Prochlorococcus marinus CUG1417: one gene and its partner. The protein of the gene in region 2 interacts with the protein of the main gene of each other region in a pairwise test. Links are inferred from orthologs where the notes say so. Each region holds a gene or a part of one and is shown on either strand. Other genes may lie near its edges. The genes, in order: cysK and cysE.

Region 1 (14,011 bases), on a different replicon or contig from region 2:
TAGTTAGAAATAGTGTTTTAGAAGAAGACTGCTTAACTAATAAATTTACCAAGAATCTTTTAGATGAATTTAGAGAAGGGGATCTTGTAGTTGTAAATAATACTAAAGTTATGAAAGCTAGGTTAAAGGTTGAATTAGAAAATAAGACATTAGTCGAATTATTAGTTTTGGAGAGATCCCATGAATGTGTATGGTTATGTTTGGCAAAACCAGCGAAAAAGTTAAAAATAAATAGAAAATTAAAATTAAAATCTCCTTTAGCACAAGATATTTATTTGATTGTTGATGGAGTTGATGAAGAAACTGGAGGGAGATTTATTAAATTTCCGGAAAATATAACTTGTCTCAATTCAATGAATGAACTTCTTGATAAATACGGGGAAATCCCTCTCCCTCCTTATATAAAAAATTCCGAAGAAGAATCTTTTCATGAGAAAAGTTATCAAACTGAGTATGCAACTAATCCGGGGGCAGTTGCTGCACCAACAGCTGGTCTACACTTAAGCAAAAGTCTTATTTCCAATTTAAAAAAAAAAGGAGTAATAATCTTACCGATAACTTTGCACGTGGGTTATGGAACATTCAAACCAATTGATCAAGAAGATTTAAGTAACTTAAAACTTCATAAAGAATGGGTAAGTGTTAACAAGGAAGTAGTGGAGGAAATAAAAAGAATAAAGAAAACAGATAGAAAAATAATTGCTATTGGTACAACAAGCGTAAGAGCTCTTGAAAGTTGTTATTCTCATGAAATTAATGACTATATTCCCATAGCGAAGTATGTGGATTTAGTAATTAAGCCAGGTTATAAATTTAAGGTAGTTGATGGATTATTAACTAATTTTCATCTTCCTAAAAGTTCATTATTACTTTTAGTAAGTGCGATGATTGGTAGAGCAAGATTATTAGATTTGTATAAGAAAGCAATAAAAGAAAAATTTAGATTTTTCTCTTATGGCGATGCGATGTATATTTCACCAGATTCATTACTGGAGAAAAAATAGATTTAGGCTTTGACTGGTTCTTGAATGATTCCGCTTGGAACTTCAGTAAACATAATTGATGATAAATATCTCTCTGCTAAATCAGGTAGAACAACTACAATAGTTTTTCCCGCATATTCATCTTGTTCAGCTAATCTAACAGCCGCAGCAGCAGCAGCTCCACAAGATATTCCGACTAATAGACCTTCTTCTTTTGCTAATCTAAGAGCCATCTCGATTGACTCGTCATTTGTCACCTGTTCAACCTTATCAACAATTGATAAGTCAAGGTTCTTAGGAATAAATCCTGCTCCAATTCCTTGAATTTTATGTGGTCCAGATTTAACCTCTTCCCCATTCATTGTCTGTGTAATAACAGGACTATGTGATGGTTCTACAGCTACAGAAGTAATATTTTTGCCCTTTTCTTGCTTAATGTATCTTGAAACTCCTGTAATTGTGCCGCCAGTTCCAACTCCTGCGACTAAGACATCAATTTCACCATCGCAATCATCCCAGATTTCTGGTCCAGTAGTTTTGAAATGAATTTCAGGGTTTGCTGGATTATCAAATTGACCTGGCATGAAATATTGAGAAGGATTACTTTCTGCAATTTCTTTAGCCTTAGCTATTGCTCCAGGCATACCTTTAGATGCTTCTGTTAAAACAATTTCAGCACCCAACACTGCCATAACCCTTCTTCTTTCAATTGACATGGATTCTGGCATTGTAAGGATGAGTTTATAACCTCTTGCTGAAGCAGTAAAAGCTAGAGCAATTCCTGTATTTCCAGAAGTTGGCTCAACAATAGTTTTGTCTTTTGTAAGCTTCCCACTTTTCTCTGCATCCCAGATCATGTTGGCGCCAATCCTGCATTTGACACTGTAAGCAGGGTTTCTACCTTCAATTTTTGCAAGTACTGTAGCTTTCGCGTTTTTAGTAACTGATTTTAATTTTACTAATGGAGTGTTTCCAATAGCAAAACTATTGTCCTCATAAATTTTTGCCATTTATATATTGAGAAAATATATATTAATACTAACTATTATTCAGAAAAAGAGTATATAAGTTTCTATACGGTAAATACTAGGAATTTAGAAATTATTTAGCGCCTCAGAAAAGCTTTTCCATAATTGATCTTGGTCTTCTAATCCAACTGATACTCTAATAAGGTGCGAGGGTATACCAAAACTTTCAGCCCAATCCAACTCGTTATAATGAGCAAGTAAAACATAAGGACAAACTAGAGTAAATTTTGTACCTAAACTAGGCCCTTTAGATACTTTTAGAGAATCATAAAAATTCTTAGCTTTGTTTAATCCTCCTTTTAATTCGAATGATAATAAGCAGCCGTATCCTCCATCAGAAGTTAGTAAAGAATTGAAATTTGGACAATTTTCAGGATGGAAAATATTTTTAATCTCGCTATGGGTCTCTAATCTTTTTTTTAATTCTAAACATGCTTTATTTTGTTCAAAAACTCTTTGATTTACATCTCTACTAACTTTCTCTAGATAAACTGTATCTCCATCGGAAAGTGTTGGAAGATTAATCTCGTTTATTGCATTTCTAAATTGATCAATCCATTTGCTTTTTGGATTTAGTATTAATGATCCGGCAAGAATATCACCACTACCTGAAAAAATTTTTGTAAGTGAAGTAAAAACTATATCTGCATGTTCTAGGGAATTTATATTTAAATTGGAACCAATTGTATCGTCAACAATTAAGGGAATATTTAACTTTTTTGCTATTTTTGAAATTTTTTTAATGTTTACACATTTGAGCATTGGATTACTAGGTAGTTCAATGATTAATGCTGATGGATTTATGCTTTTAATTTCAAATTCAATATCCTCGCAATTTTCTTCTGTAATTAACTTGGCTCCATGAAAAATATTCATTGGTAATTTAAGTACATCTACATATGGAAAACCAACTTGGAGTGTTGCTTTAGCTGGAAATAATTTATATATGATTTCTAATGATGTATGCAATGCAGACATTCCAGATGAAGTTAAGTGAATATCATTAGGATTAATTTTTGTAGATTTAGAAATTCTATTTTTTATTCTTTGAGAACATTCATTTACGTAAGATTTTGGAGGGCAATCTTCAAGACCTAGTTCTATAGCAGCAGCCCTTGAAGATATTCCAAGACCAGTATGTTGCCAAAAAGATTTCGCATAAATACTTCCTTCTTTTTCAGTTATTAAGAAAGCTAAATTATCTCTTTTTTCTATAAATGACAATTGTTCAGAAGTATTTCTATCAATGTATTTTTTTGCTTTAAAAGCTATGCTTTCATTCGGATATGGCCAGATACTTTTATTGTTATAGTAATTTTCCTTTTTTACTTTTTCACATAATCTTTTCACTATGGGATTTAGCCCGAATCTTGGGTAAATGGACCTCAATAAATTCATGCATTCTTGATTTTTTTCCTCGTAATTTATTACATCATTCCAAGTAGGTAATGCTACAGAAACAGCATGAATACTATCAGGAATAGAATATCCCAACTCTAAATTTTTCCATATAGGTTTTTTAAGTAAATCTCTCAATTTTCAGAATTTATTTAAAGCAAATAATATGTCTGAGATTAAATCGTTTGTTTCTTCACATCCAATCGATAATCTGACAAGAGCATCATCTATCCCTAAAAGATTTTTTGTTTCATCATCAACAGAAGCATGAGTCATTGTTGCGGGGTGACAAATTAAACTTTCAACTCCTCCAAGGCTTTCTGCTAGCGAGAAATATTTGAGAGATTTGCAAAATTTAAAAGTATCCTCTTTATTTAAATTTAATTTTATGGTAATCATCGAACCTCCAGCACTCATTTGCGATTTTGCTAAATTAAATTGCGGATGTTTTTGATTAAAAGGATAAATTACTTTACTAATTATTTTATGATTGTCTAATTTTTCAGAAATTAATTTTGCACTTTGCGTTTGTTGTTCGATTCTTAAAGGAAGAGTTTTTACTCCTCTCGTAATGAGCCAACTATCAAAAGGAGATGGTTGAAGCCCTAGAGCTTTTTGAGAGAAAAGCAACTTACTATTCCATACCTCATTATTTGTCAGTACTGCTCCACCAAGTGCATCACTATGTCCATTAATGAATTTTGTTGTGCTTACTAGTGATAGTGTTGCGCCAAGGTCCAATGGTTTTTGAATAAGTGCTGTTGAAAAGGTATTGTCCACTACTACTGGGATTTGTAGTTTATTTGCTTCATCACAAATTGCCTGAATATCAAGTACTTTCAAAAGTGGATTAGTTGGACTTTCTAGCCATATCAAGGTTGGCTCGAAGTATGAAATCTTTTTGATATTATTTTCGTTTGTAAAATCTGTGTATAAAACTTCTAGCCCAAATTTCTTGAAAACTTTTTCGAACATCCTCACTGTACAACCATAGAGATTTGACTCACAGAGTATCTTGTCACCTGATTTTAGTGTTGATGAAATTGCAGTTACCGCGCTAATTCCAGATCCAAAAACTGTACAGTATTTAGAATCTTCTATTGATTTAAGGACGCTTTCTAGAATTCTAAAGTTTGGATTGCCTGATCTGGTGTAGTCGAAATTATCTTTATTTCCATGTTTGAAAGTAGATGTAGAAAAAATAGGAGGCATAACGCATCCGGTTTTTTCTGCAAATGTTTCCCCATGGTGAATAGATAAGGTCTTAAAACCTGGTTTTTTTATATTATTTTCTTCATTTCCCATTATTTTTAAAAATAAGAATTAAATTAAATCTCTCATTTTTTTAATGAGAGATTTAATAATCCAAAGAAAAGTAGTATTAAACTTTTCTTGAATAATATTCAACAACTAGTAGTTCGTTTATTTCAAGAGCTACCCACTCTCTATCGCATTTCCCATTTATTTTCCCCGTTAATTTAGGTTTGTCTAAATCAAGATGAGGTGGGACATTTGCTAAACCAGGGAATTCTATATTACCTTCTACAAGTTTTTTGCTTGCTTTGTTTTCTTTGATTCCGATTACATCGCCTGATTTGCATTGATAACCAGCAATATCAAGAACCTTTCCATTAACGGTTACATGGCCATGATTTACTAATTGTCTTGAGCCTGGAATGGTACCTCCAAAACCTAATCTAAAACAAACATTATCAAGTCTGTTTTCTAAAAGTCTTAGTAGGTTAGTTCCTGTAGATCCTTCTTGAGCTCTAGCTTTTTTTACATAACGAACTAGTTGTTTCTCAGAAACTCCATAATTAAACCTAAGTTTCTGCTTTTCCTCTAGACGAATTGCATATTCTGATCGCTTGCGACGGGCTTGGCCGTGCTGACCTGGAGGATTAGACTTCTTTGAAGCTTTCCTAGTGAGACCTGGTAGTTCTCCCAAGCGACGCGTAACCCTTAATCTGGGGCCGCGGTATCTTGACATAATTTTAAATTAAATAGAAATTTGCAATAAATTGGATAATTGATTAAATTCAATTAAACTAATTACTACTGGAAATATCATTTTACATCATTAAAGTGTTCAAAACTATTAATAAATCAATCACTTCTATACTTCTTTTTATGATTTCGTTCTATCAAAAGTGGTTTTCTCCTTTTTTTGGACCAAGATGTAGATTTATTCCAAGCTGCAGTTCTTATGGATATGAGGCAATTACTAGACATGGTCCTTGGAAGGGAGGGTGGTTAACTTTAAGAAGATTAAGCAGATGTCATCCTTTAACTCCCTGTGGATGTGACCCTGTACCTGACTAAATGAATGAAAATATTTATTTTTGTTAGGCAGGGATGTTGCCTTTGTGATTCATTAAAAAATAAACTGGCAAAAATAAATCTTAATGAGTTATTCCCTAATCTAGAGGAGCTTAAAGAAATTGATATTGATAGGGTCGATTTATATAAAGATAAATATAAAAAATATGATTATGAAGTACCTGTTATTGCTGTTGAAGGAATTAGGTCCGAGGAGATTATAGAATTGCCTCGCATTTCTCCAAGATTAAAAGATGATCAGTTAACAAATTGGTTTCAAAAAAATATTAGTAACATTCTGGAGAAATAATTTTTATATGAGATCTATAAAATTACATAAACTTTTAGATTTGGTAGGAATTATTCCTTCATTAGATTTAATCGATCATGAAATTAATAATATTTCTTTTAACTCTAAAGAAGTACAAAAAGGAACTTTATTTTTAGGTATGCCTGGTTTAAAAGTGGATGGAGGAAAATATTGTATTGAGGCAATTGAAAATGGCGCAGAGGCTGCCATTGTTGGGTCTGCCGCAAAAGAGAAAATTGGATCTATTGATCCAGAAAGGATTTTGGTTATAGAAGATAATTTAGATTATATTTTTGGTCAAATAGTCGCTGAGTTTTGGAATAGGCCTTCAAGAAAACTTAAACTTATTGGTGTTACGGGTACAAATGGAAAAACAACAATTACTTTTTTATTGGAATATCTTTTAAAAAAATTAGGGAAAAAGACTGCATTATTTGGGACCTTGCTCAATAGATGGCCTGGATTTTCAGAAGTGGCTCTTCATACAACTGATTTCGCCGATAAACTCCAAAAGAAATTGAATGCTGCTGTTGAGGCAGAATCTGAATTCGCGATATTAGAGGTAAGTTCTCATTCTATTGCTCAAAACAGGATATCAGGATGCGAATTTGAGGCGGCTATTTTTACTAATTTAACTCAAGATCATCTTGATTATCACTCAGATATGGAATCATATTTTCAAACAAAAAGAAAATTATTTTTCCCGCCTTACTTAAAAGAAAAAGATGGAATTTGTGTATTAAATAATGATGACCATTGGATATCTAAATTACCATCTGATCTTAAAAAAAGATCTTCATTAGTCTCTACAAAAATTACTGAAAGTGAACTTGAAAATGATGATTTTTTTTTCGTAACAGATAAAAAATTTACTGAAAGTGGTTCCACCTGTATTTTTCATACACCTAGGGAAAAAATTAAACTTTTTGTTCCACTTGTTGGTGAATTTAATTTAATGAATGCGATTCAAGCAATAACAATTTTGTATAAACTTAATTTTTCTTTAAAAGATCTATCAAAGTTAATAAAATCTTTTCCTGGTGCACCTGGGAGAATGGAGAAAATAAAAATTGATAATGATGTCCTTTTAAGATCACTTCCAACAGTAATTGTTGATTATGCCCACACTCCTGATGGATTAAAAAAAGTTTTGGAATCAATTAAAAAACTTTGTGAAGGAAAACTCATAACTGTTTTTGGCTGTGGCGGAGATCGAGACCGTAGTAAAAGGCCTTTAATGGGATCAATAGCTGAAGAGTTATCTGATCAACTTTTTATAACTTCAGACAATCCAAGATCAGAAGAACCCCAAAAGATAGTAAATGATATTTTGATGGGTATAAAAAAAAGAGAAAAAATAATAATTGAGATTGATAGATTTAAAGCAATATATGAATCTATTAAATTTGCCAATAAAGAAGATATTGTTTTAATTGCTGGAAAAGGACATGAGGACTACCAAATTCTCGATGAAAAAGTTATTAATTTTGATGATAGAAAAATAGCTTATAAATTATTAAAAGAAAAAAATAAATCTCAATAAAATTTCCTAATCAAATAATAAAGATCTTTACGCAAATCATAAGAAAAGTTTTTTAGAATCAATGTAGTTATTTTTAATAAAATGAAAGGCTTAGCCTTAGTTGTAGGAGCAGGTGGAATTGGAACACAACTAGCTAAAGATTTGAATGAAAGTGAAAAAGATTTAGATGTTGTTTTGTGTGGGAGAAAAAGTGAATTTAATCCTTTTTGGGAATTAGATATAGAGGATTATCAATCCCTTTTGCAGTTGAAAAATAAAATATCAAATCATCCTTCAAAATTAAGGCTAGTTGTTAATGCTACAGGAAGACTTCATGGTGATTCTCTTCAACCAGAAAAAAGATTACAACATCTTGATAAAAAAAATATGATGGAAAGTTTTTCAATAAATGCCTTTTCTCCTATTTTATTGGCTAAAGCGATTGAAGAATTTATACCAAAAGATTTTAATTTTAATTTTGCAAGTATAAGTGCAAGAGTGGGCAGCATTGGAGATAATCAAACTGGAGGTTGGTATTCATATAGAGCTGCTAAATCTGCGCAAAATCAGTTTTTTAAATCTTTAAGTATTGAATGGGCTAGACGTTTCCCAAAGGCTACTATCACATTGCTTCATCCAGGGACAGTAGATACTGATTTATCTAGACCTTTTCATAAATTTGTTCCAGAACATAAATTATTTAGTAAAGAAAAATCCTCCCAATTTTTGATCAATATTATTAAAAATCAATCACCAGAATCTACAGGAAAATTTATTGCATGGGACAACTCGGAGATACCTTGGTAAACGAAATTTTTTTTATATCAATAGATCTTTAATTCAATATTTTTTTTATTTCTCTAGCAAGTAAATCAATCTCAGCTTCTGTAGTCATTTGATGTACGCATGCTCTAAACCATTTTGGGTCTTCTAAAACTCTAATCCAAATTTTCTTTTCTCCAAGTTTCTTTACAAATTTATCCTTATCTTTAATATTTTCGATATTAAAACTAACAATCCCATTTAAATAATTTTTTTCTAAAACTAATTCAACTCCCTTTGATTGATTTAATTCATCCCAAAGTTTTCTACTTAATTTTTTGATATTTTTGTTTTTTTCTTTTTCATGGCAGTCTTTATCCAAAAGATCTAAAGAATTCCGGAGCCCAGCAAGTAAAGGAATGCAAGAGGTAGCTATTTCAAATTTCCTTGCATCATCATGAAAAAGATTATCTGAAGGCTCATAAATACCTTGTTCTTTTTTTAATGATTTCCAACCAATTATTGTTGGATCTGTTTCATGAATAAATCTATCTGAGACATAAATGGCTCCAAGTCCTTCTGGTCCACATGCCCATTTATGAGAAGTTATTGAATATAAATCAGAATAAAAAACTTCTTTTTCAATATTTATGTGCCCAAAGGTTTGAGCACCATCAACAAGTAAATAAGAATCTTCTCGATTATTTTTTAATTCGATAGAAATTTGTTTTAAAGGAATTTTATATCCAAAGTTCCATAAGATATGAGAAATAATTAGGATCTTAGTCTTACTATTTAGATTTTTCAAAATCTCTAAAATTATATTTTCGTCGTTTAGATTTTTAATTTTTTGGATTGGCAGAATTTTGAATATTAATTTATTTCTTCTGCAAAATTCTCGACTTGCAGCCACTACTCCAGGATGTTCACAGTCACTTATTAACAATTCTTCTCCCTCTTCTACTTTTATTCCCCAAAAGGGCAAAATCATACCGGAAGAGATATTTTCGGTTAAAGCTACATTCTTTGAATTGACACCTAATTTTTGCGCAATGACTCTTTTTGTGGTCAATATTTCTTTGTAAATAAAAGGCCACATATCATTGGTAAATGGTCCTAAATCTTGGATAATTTCCCAAGTTTTAACTATTGCTTCTAGAGAAGATTTTGGTAATGGCCCTTGACCGCCATAGTTAAAATAATACTTATTTTTTAATGCGGGTATTTGATCTCTTAGATTATTTCTCATGGAAATTTATATTGTATTTTCAACTCTTGAATTTTTTTAAATATTGCCCACTAAAGTTACTGTTCTAAATTCAATATCCTCTATTACTTTCCAAGGTTCAGCGCTCCTTTCTGCAAATTTTAAATTTTTAAATCCTAGTTCTTTAAAATCACTAATAAACTCTGGCTCATACCATGCTCCACTAATACATCCTGTCCATAAATCATGATCATTTTGCAATCTTAAAGGAACTTTTTTGTTAGAGACGATATCGCTAATTGCAATTCTTCCATTATCGTTTAAAACTCTTTTTATGTTATTTAGAAGGTTATTTCTAGATTCTGGACTTACCAAGTTTAAAACGCAATTACTTAAAATAATATCAACTGATTTATCTGCGATTAATGGATTTAAATCTTTATCTAATTCATCAAGTTTTTCAATTGAACCTTCTAGAAATTCTGTATTGTTGAAACCTATATTTTTTGTAACTTCTTTAGATGCTGATCTTGATAAAGAAAGCATGTCAGGATTCTGATCAACTCCAATAACTTTCCCTTCTTCCCCAACAATTTGGGCACAAATGAAAGCATTTTTGCCGCTACCACTTCCAAGATCTAAGACTATATCATTTTTTTGAACATATTTTGTTGGATCACCACACCCATAGTCTCTTTCTATAACCTCTTGAGGAATTGCTTCAAGTAAAACGGGATTAAATCCAACTGGTGTACAAAGACAACTTTCTTTTTCTTGTGCGGCTGAGCCATATCTTTCTTGAATTGCATCTTTATGATCGAATTGATTTGGCGCTTTATTCGACGTGTTTGTATTACAGCAACTTTCAGACATATTTTTTAAAGGACTCTTGATAAATATAGCCAAAAAAAAAGCCCCTGAAAAAGGGGCTTTTAATTTGTTTAATTAAATTATTTAGTGTAATTAACACCTCTGTAATTTAATTCTGCTTTTTCATTACTTGAAGAAGCGTCATCCATTCTGTTGGTGTATACGTTTCTTCTGTAGGTAAGTTCAACAAGTTGCTTTTTAGCAGCTTCTTTATTTTGAACGTAGTTTTTACCTCTGTAAGTTAAAGTAGTCATGTTTCGATGTGACAACACGGCCATCCCCCGTTCCATGGTATGACTCGAACTGCGCCCTCAAATGAGGGTGAACGAAAAGTAGCGAATGCTACAAAATTATTATAGGCGTATTTTTAACTGCATGTCTAGCTTTTACAAATAGAAACGAAGATTTAATGTTTTTTTAATTATTATCTTAGGTAAATTTTTTTATAAATAGTCTCTAAAAAGGTTTATGTTTATATTTGGTTTAATCTTCATGTAACTATTTTTTATGACAGGTTTTTTATATTTCTTGGGAAATACTTTAAGGTGGCCAGTGTTAAAGCCAAAAGAATTTTTTTCACTTCATGCTTATTTTTCAATTATTTATTTGATAACTTTTACTTTGAGTAAATATGATGTAAGCCAATCAAATTTAGTTTTTACTTTAGGAATTCTTGCACCCCTTTTAATCGCTATTGGTCAAGGACTTCCAATTGATTGCCTTGATATGGAATCATCTTTGTTGAAGGAATTAAAAACTAAATAATATATATTTAGTTAAAAATTTTTATAAAACCTGGACAACTTCGCTTATTTCAGGAATCATTTCTTTTAACTTTCTTTCAATACCCATTTTGAGAGTCATAGTGCTACTTGGGCAACTACCACATGCTCCTTGAAGTCTGACTTTGACAATTGGACCATCTATTTCTGCAATCTCTACATTTCCTCCATCAGAAATTAAAAAAGGTCTTAGCTCGTCAAGGACTTTTTCTACATTTTCGTTTGTCAGGGAGAGTGTTTCAGTACTCATAATTTTGGATTAACTTTATAATAAGCCTAGAAAGAAATCTGATTAATTGCAAAAAAGATAATTTTCTGTTGTGACTTCATCTAAAAATCCCACTAATGACAATACATACTTTGATGCAGTCTTAGTAGGAGCAGGGATAATGAGTAGTACTTTAGCCCTCCTAATTTCAGAAGTTTTACCAGATATAAAATTTCTTATTATAGAAAAATTAAATGCTCCAGGAAGTGAAAGTACTGGCGCTTTTAATAATGCAGGTACAGGACATGCGGCTAATTGCGAATTAAACTATACACCTTTAGATGAAAAAGGAAATCTAAAAATAGATAAAGCGCTCTCAATAAATCGTTCTTTTGAAACATCCATGTCTTTATGGGCCTCATTGTATGAAGCAGGGAAAATTGATATTAAGAAGTTTCTAAAATTTATTCCTCATATTAGCTTTGTGTCTGGTGAGGAAAATATTTCTTTTTTAAAAAAAAGATTTCAGAAAATGACCGAAAATCCTGAATTTATCGATATGGAATTTTCTACATCTTTTGATGAAATTTCATCATGGGCTCCTCTAATAACAAAAGATAGAAATCCATCTACTCAAATTGCTGCTACTAGAATAGGTAGAGGAACTGATATTAATTTTGAGGCTCTAACTAAAGAGTATTTGTCATTAGTTTCCTTAAACAAAAATGTTGAAATTAGATACAAAACAGAATTAGTAGATTTAAAAAAAATTGATAAAAAACAATGGGAACTAGAAATCAGTTCTGAAGGTAGAAAAATTTCAATTAGAACTGGCTACGTTTTTCTTGGTGCTGGTGGAAAAACAATTAATTATTTACAAAAATCAAAAATCCCAGAAGCAAAAAGTTATGGTGGATTTCCTGTTAGTGGGAAATGGCTTATTTGCGAGAAAAAAGATTTAACAGAAAAACATAACTCAAAAGTTTATGGTAAAGCTGATATTGGATCGCCACCAATGTCTGTGCCTCATTTAGACACAAGATGGATTGATAATAAAAAACTTCTTTTATATGGACCTTTTGCTGGATTTACAACGAAATTTCTAAAACAAAGTTCATACTTTGACTTATTTAGTTCAATTAAAAAGAATAATATTTTTTCTATGTTAGACGTTGGTTTCAAGAACAATGATTTAATTAATTACTTAATATCACAATCATTAAAGAACCATAACTCAAGAGTTGAAAATTTAAAGAATATGATGCCATCGGCTAATTCGTCTGATTGGTATTTAAAGAATGCTGGTCAAAGAGTCCAAATAATTAAAAAAACTGAAGCTGGTGGTTCTTTGAAATTTGGAACTGAGATTGTGAATTCATCTGATGGTTCATTATCTGCTTTGTTAGGGGCTTCTCCCGGAGCAAGTACTGCGGTCTCAATTATGGTAAAGGTTCTAGAAAAATCTGTCTTATTTTTAAACAACAAGCATAATCTTCAGAAAAAAATAAATGACTTAATCTATCCAGAGCTATCGGACTCTGAAAATAACAGTACCTTCATAAAAGACATCAAAAAAAGAAATAATTCTATTTTTGGTTTCCATCCATAATTCTAATTAGCTAGTATTAACCAAGATGTAATAAGAGGAGAATTTTTCTTTCTATATGACTGATATATCGGTTTCAAAAATTAGAAATTTCTGCATAATCGCTCATATTGACCATGGTAAATCGACCCTTGCAGATAGGTTGCTCCAAGATACTGGTACTGTGCAGCAAAGGGATATGCAAGAACAATTTTTGGACAGTATGGATCTTGAAAGAGAGAGAGGAATTACTATCAAGTTACAAGCCGCTAGGATGAAATATAAAGCTGACGATTCTCAAGAATATGTCTTGAACTTAATAGATACTCCTGGGCATGTTGATTTCTCTTATGAGGTTAGTAGATCTCTTCAGGCTTGTGAAGGCGCTTTACTCGTTGTTGATGCTAGTCAAGGAGTAGAAGCTCAAACCTTAGCTAATGTTTATCTTGCCTTAGAAAATAATCTTGAAATTATTCCTGTTTTAAATAAAGTAGATTTACCAGGTGCTGATGCTGAAAAAATAAAACAAGAAATAGAGGAAATTATTGGACTTGATACATCTAATGCTATAAATTGTTCAGCAAAAACTGGAGTTGGTATTAAAGATATTTTGGAAGCAATCGTAAGAAGAGTACCTCCTCCTCAAGATGAAATTAAACTACCTACAAAAGCACTGATTTTTGATTCTTATTATGATCCTTATAGGGGAGTTATTGTTTATTTCAGGGTGATATCTGGGTCTCTTAATAAGAGAGAAAAAATATTATTAATGGCAAGTAAGAAAAATTATGAACTAGATGAGATAGGAATAATGGCCCCTGATCAGCAGCAAGTTGATGAATTACATGCGGGAGAAGTTGGATATTTAGCTGCTTCTATAAAATCAGTTGCTGATGCGAGAGTGGGAGATACGATTACTCTTTTAAATTCACCTGCCAATGATCCTTTGCCTGGTTATAAGACAGCAAATCCTATGGTTTTTTGTGGCTTATTCCCTACTGATGCTGATCAATTTCCAGATTTAAGAGTATCACTAG
Region 2 (5,895 bases):
ATCCCAGCATCGACCCAACTATATAATCAAATTTGCTTCGCAATAGCAGCAAGACATTATCCACCAGGTCACAGATTGCCAAGCACTAGGCAACTTGCGATGCAGACAGGACTTCATCGGAATACTATTAGCAAAGTTTACAGACAACTTGAAATAGATGGGGTTGTTGAAGCGATCGCTGGGTCAGGTATCTATGTAAGAGATAATCTTAGAAAAAAAGACTTTAAAAATTCAATTTACTCAAAAAACAAAATAAGTAAACCACCAGATCAAGAAGCAAAAAAAGCTATAGATAATTTTATAAATCTTGGCTGCACCTTACAAGAAACAAGAGAAATATTAACTAATGAAATTGACTGGCGTATTAAATGTGGAGCAAGAATTATAGTCAGTACACCTAGAGAGGATGTAGGCGCTTCTATGCTTATAGCAGAGGACTTATCTCCAAAAGTTAATGTACCAGTGGAAGTAGTTCCTATGGAAGAATTAGAAAAAGTTTTGAGTAATTCCAATAATGGAACTATTGTAACAAGTAGATATTTTTTACAACCTTTAGAAAAAATTGCTAAACAATATGGAGTTAGAGCTATTACAGTTGACTTGAGTGACTTTCAAAAGGAATTGAAAATTCTCAAAGAATTAGATGCTGGAAGCTGCGTAGGTATTGTTAGTATAAGCCCTGGTTTATTGAGAGCAGCAGAAGTTATTATTCACAGCATGAGAGGGAGTGACTTAATGCTTATGACTGCAATTTCAGATAATAACAATAGATTACTGTCGCTTTTGAAAGCTTCAAACCATATAGTTTGTGATGGACCTAGCTTATCAGTTGTAGAAAACACTTTATTAAAAAATCGGTCTCAGCTTATGAGATTACCTCAAATAATATGTGCAAAAAATTATTTGAGTATAGAGACAATAAATCAATTAAAAAAAGAGATTGGAGTTGTTAATTAGACCATGATACTAAGAACTTTCAAATCAGATATTGACATAATCAAAGAAAGAGACCCTGCTGCTAGAGGGATATTAGAAATTTTTCTCTGCTACCCAGGCTTTCAATCAATAGTTATTCATAGGTTTACTCATAAATTATGGCAATTAAAAATTCCATTAATTCCTCGCTTTTTCAGTCATCTCAATAGATTAATCACAGGCATTGAAATCCATCCTGGGGCCAAAATTGGTAAACGGGTTTTCATTGATCATGGCATGGGTGTTGTAATTGGAGAGACAGCTGAGATAGGAAATAATTGCCTGCTTTATCAAGGAGTAACATTAGGAGGTACTGGAAAAAGTCATGGGAAAAGACACCCAACTTTAATGGAAAATGTTGTAGTGGGAGCAGGTGCAAAAGTTCTTGGATCTATTACTGTAGGATCTAATACACGTATTGGTGCAGGTTCAGTAGTTGTTCGTAACGTGGAAGGGAACAGCACAGTAGTTGGGGTTCCTGGCAGAGTAGTACATCAAAGTGGGGTTAAAATTAATCCATTAGCTCACTCTGCGCTACCAGATGCAGAAGCGAATGTGATAAAAAATCTAATGGATAGAATAGACTCCCTCGAAAATGAAATTCTTAAGTTACAAAAAACTCTAAAATGTTTAGCAAATTCAGAATCTATTGATATTTCAAAACTAGGTGATGCTCAAAATCTTAAAGACAAAGAAATTATAGAATTTCTTGGAGATGATTAACTCTAGATTTAATTTTTATTTTCTGTGTCAGTTTTAGGCTGAAACATAAACATTGAATAAATAACATTTCGTCTCATATTTGTCATCATTTCCAGAAACATATCATACCCTTCATTTTTATATTCAATTAGAGGATCTTTTTGCCCATAACCTCTCAATCCAACTGATTCCCTCAAGGAATCCATGGATTGAAGATGTTCACGCCATAAATTATCAATTTGCTGCAAAATAAAAAATCTTTCAGCTTCTCTCATTAATCCTGGACGAATATTTTCTATTTGTTTTTCTTTTAAATCATAAGCTATTCGCAACCGCTCTTGAAGGTAGTTTTTTAACTCCTCTATTGACAGTAAATTAATATGATCAGCTTTAAGGTCATCTAATAAATATATAAATTCTTTGACTTTGGATATTAATTGGTCAATATTCCATTCTTCTGGAGGAAGATCAGGATTAATATAAGCCTCTACAATTTCACTCATTGTTCTTTCTCCATATCCTATTACTTGCTTCTTTAAATCAATTCCTCGTAAAACTCTTAGTCTTTCGTTATAAACTGCTTTTCTTTGATTATTCATTACTTCGTCATATTCAAAAACTTGTTTTCTTATGTCGTAATAATATGTTTCAACTTTTTTTTGAGCACCTTCTAGAGATCTAGTAAGCATTCCTGATTCTATAGGCAAATCTTCATCAACCCTAAATGCGTTCATAAGATTTGCTACTCTATCACCTCCAAAAATCCTTAATAAATTATCTTCTAATGATAAAAAGAATCTTGTACTTCCAAGATCTCCCTGTCTCCCTGCTCTACCCCTAAGTTGATTATCAACTCTTCTTGATTCATGTCTCTCAGTACCGATGACATGTAAACCTCCAGCTTCTCTAACTTTTTGTTCTTCATAAATCAAAACATTTTCATATTCTTTTTTTACATCAGACAAAGATTCTCTCAAAAGCTTTATCAAGCTATCATCAGTTGGTGCTTTTTCTGCAGCTGTAGCTATTCTGTCATCAAGCTCCAAGACAGAAAGTTGTCTATCTCCCCAATTTTTAACAAGTTCATCAGATAAAAAAGAGAGTTTCTTTTCAATTGCTTCATCTAGTTTGCAAGGAAAAAGACTTGTTTCCGAATTTGAAATACTCTTTTTCAAATTTTTACCAGCTTTCTTAGAAAAACCTACTTTAGATTTTGAATTTCTTTGTTTAGGTATTGGTGGCTTATGTTCATTATCAGGCCTGACTAACAAAGGAATTAAAATTTCTTTTAATTTAAGCCTTGCCATATAATCACTATTACCACCAAGAATTATATCTGTTCCCCTTCCAGCCATATTAGTCGCAATAGTAACAGCACCTGCCCTTCCCGCCTGAGCAACAATTTCTGCCTCACGTTCAACGTTCTCTGGCTTAGCATTTAACAAATTATGTGGGATTTTTTCAGCAGATAAAAGTGTACTGAGTAATTCACTTTTTTCCACACTTGTTGTACCAACTAAAACAGGTCTACCATCTCTATGAATTTGTGCAGTTTCTTTAGCAACGGCTTTCCATTTACCAATCTCTGTCTTAAATACTTGATCAGGCCAATCTTGTCTCTTTCTTATTTGATTTGTCGGTATAACTGTTGATTCTAATTTATAAGTTTTTTCAAATTCAACCTCCTCTGTTTTTGCAGTTCCCGTCATTCCTGCTAAACCGGGATATAAAAGGAAAAAATTCTGATAAGTTATGGATGCTAATGTTTGAGTCTCAGGCTGAATTTTAAGACCCTCTTTTGCTTCTATTGCCTGATGCTGGCCGTCACTCCAACGCCTTCCAGGCATTACCCTACCAGTAAATTCGTCCACTATTACAGCCTCATCGTTCTTAATAATATAATTTACGTCTTTAATAAATAATTCTTTAGCTTTTAGAGCGTTAGTTACATAATGCGCCCAAGGATCTTTAGGGTTATATAAGTCAGTAACTTTTAAATACTCTTCACATTTTGCAAAACCCTGATCAGTTAATATACAACTTCTCTGTTTTTCATCAACTTCATAATCCCCTTCTGGATCAATACCATCTTTACTTAATTCTTTTGCTTTTACTAATGCCAGAGATAATTCTGCAGCTTTTTGATATTTTTCTTGTGGTCTTTCAACTTGACCAGAAATGATTAAAGGCGTTCTTGCTTCATCAATTAATATTGAATCAACCTCATCAATTACGCAGTAATTAAATTTTCTTTGAACTACCTCACTAATATCGGTAGCCATATTATCTCTTAAATAATCAAATCCCAATTCTGAATTTGTAGCATAAGTTATGTCACAATCATAATTTTTCTTTCTCTCAACTGGATTCATATCTTGCTGAATCAAACCAACGGATAAACCTAAAAAACGATGAACTTGTCCCATCCATTCTGCATCCCTTCTAGCTAAATAATCATTTACAGTAACAACATGAACACCTTTTCCCGTAAGAGCATTTAAATAACAAGGTAATGTCGCGACAAGAGTTTTTCCCTCTCCAGTCTTCATCTCAGCAATTTGACACTCATGTAAAACCATCCCGCCAATTAATTGAACATCAAAATGTCTCATATCAAGAACACGTTTACTTGCTTCTCTTACGATTGCAAAGGCTTTAGGAAGAAATTCTTCTAGGAGTTCTTTTTGTTTTTTAAAATCTAATTCAGCTGAAATATTTGATTTAAGAATCTGCGTTTCTTTTCTAAGCTCATCATCAGTCAATTGAGAAATTTCTTCTTCTAAAAAATTTATCTCTTCCACTATTGGTTGATAGCGCTTTAACTTTCGTGTATTCGGATCTCCCAACAAAAGTTTTAGCATAAGTCAAAGTCCTTAAAAAATTCATCTTATTACAAACATTATAAATTAGTGCGTTACAACAGAATGAAGAAAACTATTATCTCTTTATTTTATAGAAACGATCGATTAAGGTATTTAGATTGAAGTCACAAAAATAACCTAGCTGACATCACCTTTCAAAAATCTCTTTAATAAATGAAAGAAATATCTTTAATCAAACATGCCAAAGGAGCTTTAGGGTTAAGGATTTTTGGATTAGGTCCTAATCTTAAACCAACAAATGGATTAATTAAGCTACAAAAATTGCTAGATACCAATGCTTTCTGGGCAAAGCATAGAACAATCAATGATCTAAAAAAATGTCTTGCTAACAGTGATGTAGTAATAAGTCTTTGGGTTGGTAACGAAATAGTTGGTTTTGGTAGGGCTTTAACCGATGGGATTTACCGCGGAGTGCTTTGGGATATTGTTATAGATCAAAATCACCAAGGCAAAGGTTTTGGCACATTAATTTTAAAAAATCTTTTATCTTCTAAAAAAATTAAAAATACAAAAAAATTATATTTAATGACAACAAATAAAAAATTGTTTTATTCTAAATTTGATTTTAAAGAAGTTTCTTCTCAAAATTTATTGATTCGTGAAATATAAAGCACTCTGTTTCTAAAAAAAACAAAATCAAGATATAAATTTACTATAAAGCCATCTTATGAAAGGTCCTAAAATAGGAACTGGTCCAAAAGTTGGGCCGCAAAAATCAAAGTAATCTCTATGCTCTTTGATTAATCCATTTTCACCAAATAATAAACGAGTAGTTCCAGGATAAATGAATTCTTTACCCATAATTTTTAAACCCATTGTCCATTCAACAAATCCACAATCCCCAGTTATGGAAATTGCATGAGTTTCTAAAAAAACATCATCACATCTTTTAACTAGCTTTTCTTGGGCTTTAACATAAGAATCCAAGCCTTCTGTTTCCTGAGTTGGGTCTGTAAAAATAACATTCTCATTATAAAATTCAGCCCATTTTTGTTTTGTTGGTGCATCTATACCATAAGGTTTAGTAAATAATCCCTTTAAATCTTCAATAGAAATAACTCTAGTCATTACAAAATTTTTGCTAAAAATATTCTAAAAGATACAAACATTAAAAGCGGATGAAGAGATTCGAACTCTCGACATTCTCCTTGGCAAGGAGATGCTCTACCACTGAGCTACATCCGCATAACTTTTTTATTTTATCTCAAAGAAGGGGTCAATGATAAAAATAATTAAATTTTTTCAATTAATTTAAATTTTTAATTAAAGTTCCCATCTCAATTGCTTGTAAAGCATAATTCCAACCAAGATTATTTTTAATCCCTGCTCTTTCTAG

What was found.
Region 1: the proteins of cysE (region 2) and cysK interact in binary tests that used the Escherichia coli proteins (3 or more experiments, as listed by UniProt). The link is inferred for Prochlorococcus marinus CUG1417 from one-to-one orthologs.

Annotation. Positions count from the first base shown.
Region 1 is NZ_JAAORN010000001.1:387,361-401,371, forward strand. What follows is about bases 1-2,958. They hold cysK (cysteine synthase A), read right to left. Parts: upstream 1,994-2,958; coding sequence 1,007-1,993; downstream 1-1,006. Other genes in these bases: queA (tRNA preQ1(34) S-adenosylmethionine ribosyltransferase-isomerase QueA), read left to right, coding at 1-1,004; HA140_RS02195 (PLP-dependent transferase), read right to left, coding at 2,078-2,958. Outside these bases: more of HA140_RS02195, read right to left, coding at 2,959-3,547; HA140_RS02200 (trans-sulfuration enzyme family protein), read right to left, coding at 3,551-4,714; rpsD (30S ribosomal protein S4), read right to left, coding at 4,791-5,399; membrane protein insertion efficiency factor YidD, read left to right, coding at 5,495-5,731; HA140_RS02215 (glutaredoxin family protein), read left to right, coding at 5,736-6,038; HA140_RS02220 (UDP-N-acetylmuramoyl-L-alanyl-D-glutamate--2,6-diaminopimelate ligase), read left to right, coding at 6,046-7,581; HA140_RS02225 (SDR family NAD(P)-dependent oxidoreductase), read left to right, coding at 7,663-8,367; HA140_RS02230 (aminotransferase class V-fold PLP-dependent enzyme), read right to left, coding at 8,396-9,571; HA140_RS02235 (methyltransferase domain-containing protein), read right to left, coding at 9,608-10,402; HA140_RS02240 (DUF4278 domain-containing protein), read right to left, coding at 10,480-10,653; HA140_RS02245 (hypothetical protein), read left to right, coding at 10,907-11,164; HA140_RS02250 (NifU family protein), read right to left, coding at 11,186-11,431; HA140_RS02255 (malate:quinone oxidoreductase), read left to right, coding at 11,502-12,998; lepA (translation elongation factor 4), read left to right, coding at 13,054-14,011.
Region 2 is NZ_JAAORN010000002.1:518,381-524,275, forward strand. Bases 56-2,830 are described here. They hold cysE (serine O-acetyltransferase), read left to right. Parts: upstream 56-963; coding sequence 964-1,698; downstream 1,699-2,830. Other genes in these bases: HA140_RS08950 (GntR family transcriptional regulator), read left to right, coding at 56-957; secA (preprotein translocase subunit SecA), read right to left, coding at 1,707-2,830. In the rest of the region: more of HA140_RS08950, read left to right, coding at 1-55; more of secA, read right to left, coding at 2,831-4,538; HA140_RS08965 (GNAT family N-acetyltransferase), read left to right, coding at 4,713-5,168; HA140_RS08970 (nuclear transport factor 2 family protein), read right to left, coding at 5,196-5,627; ribH (6,7-dimethyl-8-ribityllumazine synthase), read right to left, coding at 5,806-5,895.